DNA from 2 places in the Paenibacillus sp. JT22N7 genome. Region 1 is predicted to be linked to the other one. Evidence: riboswitches for the same ligand, from Rfam matches in the RefSeq annotation. Region 1 holds a riboswitch; the other holds the start of a gene.
The links. Region 1 has a riboswitch for FMN ahead of AC50Y5_RS25340 (DMT family transporter). Riboswitches for the same ligand answer to the same signal wherever they lie in the genome.
Positions count from the first base shown of each region.

Region 2: it holds a riboswitch for FMN, as region 1 does, so the genes downstream of both, ribD (bifunctional diaminohydroxyphosphoribosylaminopyrimidine deaminase/5-amino-6-(5-phosphoribosylamino)uracil reductase RibD) here and AC50Y5_RS25340 (DMT family transporter) in region 1, are expected to answer to the same signal.

Region 1 is NZ_JBXENY010000010.1:245,160-248,571, forward strand. Features, by position in the region: gene AC50Y5_RS25335 (putative sporulation protein YtxC) at 1-782, opposite strand, end outside; gene AC50Y5_RS25340 (DMT family transporter) at 888-1,877, opposite strand; FMN riboswitch at 2,010-2,158, opposite strand; gene AC50Y5_RS25345 (hypothetical protein) at 2,275-2,448, opposite strand; gene AC50Y5_RS25350 (MFS transporter) at 2,503-3,412, opposite strand, start outside.
Region 2 is NZ_JBXENY010000001.1:1,006,089-1,009,500, forward strand. Features, by position in the region: gene lysA (diaminopimelate decarboxylase) at 1-413, shown strand, start outside; gene AC50Y5_RS04485 (peptidylprolyl isomerase) at 470-901, shown strand; FMN riboswitch at 1,158-1,367, shown strand; gene ribD (bifunctional diaminohydroxyphosphoribosylaminopyrimidine deaminase/5-amino-6-(5-phosphoribosylamino)uracil reductase RibD) at 1,523-2,629, shown strand; gene ribE (riboflavin synthase) at 2,645-3,334, shown strand; gene AC50Y5_RS04500 (bifunctional 3,4-dihydroxy-2-butanone-4-phosphate synthase/GTP cyclohydrolase II) at 3,386-3,412, shown strand, end outside.

The sequences.
Region 1 (3,412 bases):
GCAATTAGCGAGCTGATGACCATATCCTCAATGTTCATTTCCGTTTCCAGCATTTCGGCTACCAAGCGATCGGAATGCGGCTTCGGCTCAAACAATTGAAATTTGTCATTATACAAAATAAATTCATGGTTGCCTTTATGAACCAAATGGACCATGGCGACCTTCGATTGCTGCAGCCCAACAAAATATTTGAGCAGCGAAATAAACTCCTGATATTGCTTATCCAGCACATATTCATCCAAGGCATATTCCACAATATCGCCTAGCTCGTGACGATATCCATGAAGTCTGAAGGTGGCGATACCGCCAAGGTCGAGCTGTGTATTTTCACTTAAATACAGTTCGATTTCCTCGGCTACCTTAAGCTTGCGGCGCTTTCTGTCCGCATCCAGAAACTTGGCATTCAAGCCATCCAGATCGGTATCCTGCATCAGCTGGCTGCAATATTTTTCGATAACGGAGATGTCCGTGGAATGGCCGCCCTGATATTTTTTCTTAATGATGCTGATGAGCATTTCCGATTCCAAATTGGTTACAACAAATTCAGCAAGCGCTTTGGCTGCACTGTGGTACAGCATTTCTCCATGCTTATTCAGTTGAAAATAAGGCGTTGCCGACTGGCACATAATGCTGCCCGCAGGCTGCAGCTCGAACTGCACCAAACGCCCCTGTGATGCTGCTTCAATATGTAGATCCTCATTCGTATATTGCGCCATTAAGGCCGCTAATCCAGCTGCCGTAGATTGAAGCTTGGAAGGCAGCGTAACGGTGAATAGTTCCATAAAAAAGCCAACCCCTTTCATTCCCCTCTAAACAGTATATGGTGCACGAAGCAACGATATACGATGAAGACATTGGGAATGAAGGGGGCTATGAATGTGCTGGATTTAAGCGGCAGCTTGTGGCTGCTGAACAGCCTGTTCATTGCTGCTGCGGCTCATAAGCCATAAGGTCAGCCAAATGAGCAGGAAGCCGCTAAGCTGCCCTAACGTCAGCGTCTGGCCAAATACGAGCCAGTTAATCAATACGCCGACGGCAGGGAAGGAAAGCTCAGCAAGCGTCGCGTATACAGCTTTAGTTGAGGAAAGCCCTTTGTAATACAGAAGCATGCTGATTAAGCCTGGGAAAAAGGCTTGAAACAATAAATTGACGGCAATCAGCGACAATTGGCTGCCCTCAGCATTGAGGCTCCACGCGTCGCCGCTTGCCAGCAAAATAACGCTGAGCAGCGGCAGGGCAAGCAGAAACCTGAGGGACGTCACAATGGAAAAGGACAATTTCTTTTGCAGCAAATATTTGCCCATGACGGTCGAACCGCCCCACAATGCCGCCGCGATGATCGAGAACAGGCAGCTGAGCAAAGCAAGATCATGCAGGCCAACTAACGGCGAGCCGAACCCGAAGGTCAGCAAATAGGTGCCTGCGAGCGCCGCCAGCAAAAAGACGAAAAACTTCCGCGGCAGCTTTTCCTTCAGCAAAACTCTGGCGAGCAAAATCGCAAATAACGGCTGGAGCTTCTGAAGCAGGAGCACCGCATTCGCGCTGCCATGCGAGAAGGCTGCGGTGAACAACACCGTCGCTACAGCTGAGCCGCCCCAGGAAATGAACAGCAGCGCCCCAATGACGCCAATTGACAGCTTGCCGACTAATGTACGGCGGAATTTAAACAATACGGGGACTGCGTAAAAAGCGAGCAAAATATGCTCAATAAATACAATTTGCGCCGAGGTAAAGCTTTTGAGCAATAAAATACGGAACAGCGGGTCAAGACCCCAAAGTGTCGCGCCAAGCGCCACATACCATATCCCGTTAATGCCTGCAATGCGTGATGTTCGCCAGCCCGCTTTCTCGCTAGCCAGCTCTAATGTGTTCTGCAATTCAAAAACCTCCTGAGAAAGTTTTGAATTGAACCTTCTTTTCACTATGAAAAAGAAACAATGCCCCTGTCAGTAAACTGACAAGGGCATCATCAACAAACCTGATAAATGAATGTCATTTAACAAGCTGGTTCTGATCTTCTCCCGTCCGGACTATACCGTCGGCTCTGGATTCTCACCAGATCAGTCCCGGCTGCAAGCAGCTAGGAGTCGCGGGCTCTGGATGCTCCGAACGCATCCTTACCGCCGGTAGGGAATTGCACCCTGCCCTGAAGATTCATATTCGATTAAATCGTATTGTAACACAAAAGATTACAGTTTGAATAGTCTATTTGCATGGAAAATTTGCATTTCCGATTAAAATTTTATTTTTCCGACCTCTTTTCTTGGTTTTCATCTATTCCTCGACCAAATTTCTACCAACCCTCATCCGTTCCTCGTCCCTTTGCTTTAACTTTTCAAGCAGCAAATCATGCTGCTTGCTGTCTTCTTTAATGATGTTTCTGCCTGCAAGAATGAAATAGGCGATCCCGCCTACCATGCATACAATCACTATTATTTGATTAATCATCTACGAACCCTCCCCTCGTCCCAATTAATAACCATACCTTGCTGCTTAACCGGATCAGGACCGAGCGGAGCTTCTTTTCTTAGAACGCGTTCTTGTCAAACCAACGCTTACCGAAGCTGCCACTAAAAATAAGGTAACACCCGCAATAATCGTGAAAAAGGACTGATCAAAAGCAGCACGGCCTGCTGCTTTTAGCGCCTCGGCAGCCTGTGCAGGCAATCCTTCTGCAACTAGAAGCGCTTCATCCAAACTGTCTTTCACATTACCTGGAACTTGGAGTCCAGCAGGGATTTTCATAGTCAAAGTGTATACAAGGCCTGACATACTTCCGATGATCGCAATACCCGACGCTCCGCCCATCTCATAGGCTACTTCCTCAATCGATGCAGCCATACCCGCTTTCTCAGGGGGAGCATAGCTCATAATAGAATGCGATGCTGCTGTCATCCCTGCTCCTAGGCCTGCACCAAGGAGAGCCAGTCCAACAATCTGCCCGGCAATGCCCGAATCAAATTGCAGAAGATACACACCCATTCCCAGTGCCGCGATTAGAAGGGCGGCGCTCTTAATACGAATGACATCATAGCGATGCAGAATCGATCCAGTCAGCGGACCAGCAATGAGTGCTGCTAGCGGTATGCTTAACGTATACAGCCCCGCTAGAAGCGGACTCAGGCCTTCCACCAGTTGAAGACGCTGGGTCACCATATACTGAACCCCCATCTGCGCAAATGTACCTACCAAAGCCGTAATAAATGCAGCCGAGAAACCATTTATTTTAAATAGCGAAAGATCAATAAGTGGATTTTCATTTCTATTTTGCCGACGAATAAAGATGATTAAAGCCACGATGCCGATAACAGCCCCTATGACCGCAAAAGTCAGCGACCCTTCGCGCCGAGCAAACTCCTTAATGGAATAGATAATCGCTACCATCGCTATCATAATTTGAATCGAACTAATT
Region 2 (3,412 bases), on a different contig from region 1:
GAACGAGCAAAGAAATTCCAGGCGTGCGCAAATATATCGCTGTAGACGGCGGCATGATGGATAACCCGCGTCCGGCGCTTTATCAATCCGTTTATGAAGCGATGCTTGCGAATCGTGCGAACGATGCGAACGAAGAGACCGTTACCGTAGCGGGCAAAGCTTGCGAAAGCGGCGACAAGCTCATTATTGATCTGGAATTGCCGAAAGCAAACAGCGGCGATCTGCTTGCAGTATTTTGCACAGGCGCTTATAATTATTCGATGGCGAGCAACTACAACCGTTTCCGCCGTCCAGCCGTCGTATTTGTCAAAGATGGTGTGTCTGATCTCGTCGTTCAGCGCGAATCTTTGGACAATATTGTCGGCAATGACTTGCTTCCGGCAAGACTTCGCAAAACAGCCCTTGCGAAATAAGGGTTAAATTTGGTAACGTAGTCTTATTCGGATATAGAAAGGTAGATGTTTAATAGATGGCAAAACAAGCGAAAATTACAATGGCAAACGGAGCAGAGGTTATTATTGACCTTTTTGATCAAGATGCGCCTAACACAGTTGCAAACTTTGAGAAGCTTGCAAACGATGGTTTTTATAACGGTTTGACTTTCCACCGTGTAATCCCGGGCTTCGTTGCTCAAGGCGGCTGCCCTACAGGCAACGGCACTGGCGGACCTGGCTACACAATCAACTGTGAAATCAACCCGAACAAGCATGAGCGCGGTACGCTTGCAATGGCGCATGCTGGACGCAACACAGGCGGAAGCCAATTCTACATCGGCTATGCTCCACAGCCGCATCTGGATGGCGGACACACTGTATTTGGCAAAGTCGCTAAAGGCATGGAGCATGTTGACACGTTCCGCCAAGGCGAAAAAATGGAAAAAGTTGAAATTGTAACGGTTTAATCGTTGCGGGAAGGCCGCTTGTTTTTCCGATTGGTCGGAAAACAAGCGGTTTTTTTATAAAAGAATGGGACAGCATGACTGCTAACCTGAGAATCAGAATCGAAATTTCTTGCTTTTTCAATTTTGCGGTGGTAACATTTCATCAGAGTTACATTTTAAAAGTAAGTGACTCAAGGTGAAACGGCTGTTGCCATCCTCTGGCGGCATTATAAGTGGAAAACTTATAAATTCTTATATTTTAAAAAATAATACAGTGACTTTCCTTCGGGGTCGGGTGAAATTCCCAACCGGCGGTGATCAGGAGGCTGTCTAAGCGCTTTGAACGATGAAGCGACTAGCTGCTGCCTGTCAGTCCGTGACCCGTGTACAATCCATTCAGAGCGTGTGAGCGCATGAGTGGTTTGTATATGGCTGACCTGGTGCAATTCCGGGACCGACAGTATAGTCTGGATGGGAGAAGGAGACACTTTCAAGGCGTGATTTCATGCTTATTTGCTTGCACTTTTTTTTCGCTGGGCAATTAGGTCTGTTAAAATCGATTATTTGTGTACTTGAAAGCGGGTCTCTAAGATATACTCTCATCTCCGTTGGCTATGTTGCTAATGGAGGTTTTTTGCGTTCATGGATATTTTGAATGACAGTTATTATATGAGCTTGGCACTGGATATGGCGGAGAAAGCGGCTGGACAGACGGATATTAATCCCGTCGTCGGCTGCGTCGTTGTAAAGGATGGCCGGATTATCGGACTTGGCACGCATCTCAAGCGGGGAACCGGGCATGCCGAGGTGCATGCGCTGCAAATGGCGGGAGAAGAAGCGGAAGGCGCCACCGCTTATGTGACGCTGGAGCCTTGCAGCCATTTTGGCAAGACGCCTCCTTGCTGCGAACGGCTCATCGATGCCAAGGTCGCACGGGTAGTCGTGGCTACGACCGATCCGAATCCGCAGGTAGCTGGGCGTGGCCTTGAACGGCTGAAGGAATGCGGCATTGAGGTTGAAGTGGGCCTTCTAGGAGAACGCTCCAACCAAATGAATGAGAAATTCAACAAATACATTACGACGAAGCTGCCGTTTGTCACCCTTAAGACAGCGAGCACGCTCGACGGCAAAATCGCTTCCCGCACCGGCGACAGCAGATGGGTAACGGGCAGTGCGGCAAGGGAGCAGGTGCACACGCTGCGCCATCAGCATATGGGCATTATGGTCGGTATCGGCACCGTGCTTGCCGATGACCCGCAGCTGACGACGAGAGCGGACGTTCCGGCGCTGCATCCGGTGCGTATTGTCATCGACAGCAGCCTGAAGCTGCCGCTCACCGCGCGTGTGGTGACGGATCGGACGGCAAGGACGATCGTCATCGCAACTGAGCAGGCGGATGATGCCAAGGCGCAGGAGCTGCTGGCAGCTGGCGTCGAGCTCATTCGGGCAGGCACTGGCAAGCAGGTGGATTTGCCGCAAGCGATGAGAAAGCTTGGAGAGCTGGAAATCGGTTCTGTTTTGCTGGAAGGTGGCGGCAAGCTTAATGGCGCAATGCTGACAGCCGGACTCATCGATAAAATCATGCTTTATATGGCACCTAAAATCATCGGCGGGGCAGCCGCTCCCGGCACCTTTGATTTTGAAGGCTTCGAGAAAATGGCACAGGCTATTGAGCTGGAGCGTATGCAGGTGGAACAAGCGGGAGCTGATATTTGCATTAGCGGCTACCCTGTCTATCGCGATGTTTAGAGAGGAGGGCTGGCCGTGTTTACAGGTCTGATTGAAGAAGTCGGTAAGTTGAAACGGGTGGTCAAGCAGGGTGAGGCTATGGTAGTAACGATTGCTGCTTCCCGCGTTCTCGAAGGCGTAGCGCTGGGTGACAGCATAGCGGTAAACGGCGTTTGTCTGACAGTCATCTCCTTTACAGGCAGCACCTTTGATGCCGATGTAATGCCAGAAACGTACCGGCGCTCCAATCTTCACCAGCTGAAGCCCGGGGAGCAGGTCAACCTGGAGCGGGCGATGCTGGCAGGAGGGCGCTTCGGCGGTCATATGGTGCAGGGGCATATTGACGGTACAGGCATCATTGCCAAAAGGGAAACCGACGCTAATGCTGTCATATTCAGCATAAAGCTCCATGATGCGGCAACGCTGAAATATGTCATTCCTAAAGGTTCGATCGCTATTGATGGCATCAGCTTGACGGTTGTCGGGACGAATGATTCTGGCTTCTCGGTATCGGTCATCCCACATACGCTGGGAGAAACGGCATTACTGGATAAGCGCATAGGCGATTCGGTTAATATCGAATGCGATATGATTGGCAAATATGTGGAGCATTTGCTGCATTTCAAGCCAGCACGCGAGGCTGGTGCGGCTTCCGGTGGCAAAGCCGGCAAGGCTGGCGGAGCAAAGCTGAGCGCTGCTTTTTTAAGTGAAAATGGATTTATGTAATAACCAGGTAGTGGCTAGTTGAAGTGGTGAATGATCAGGGAGGGAAGCTTTATGGGACAGCAGGATCAGCCTTTAGAG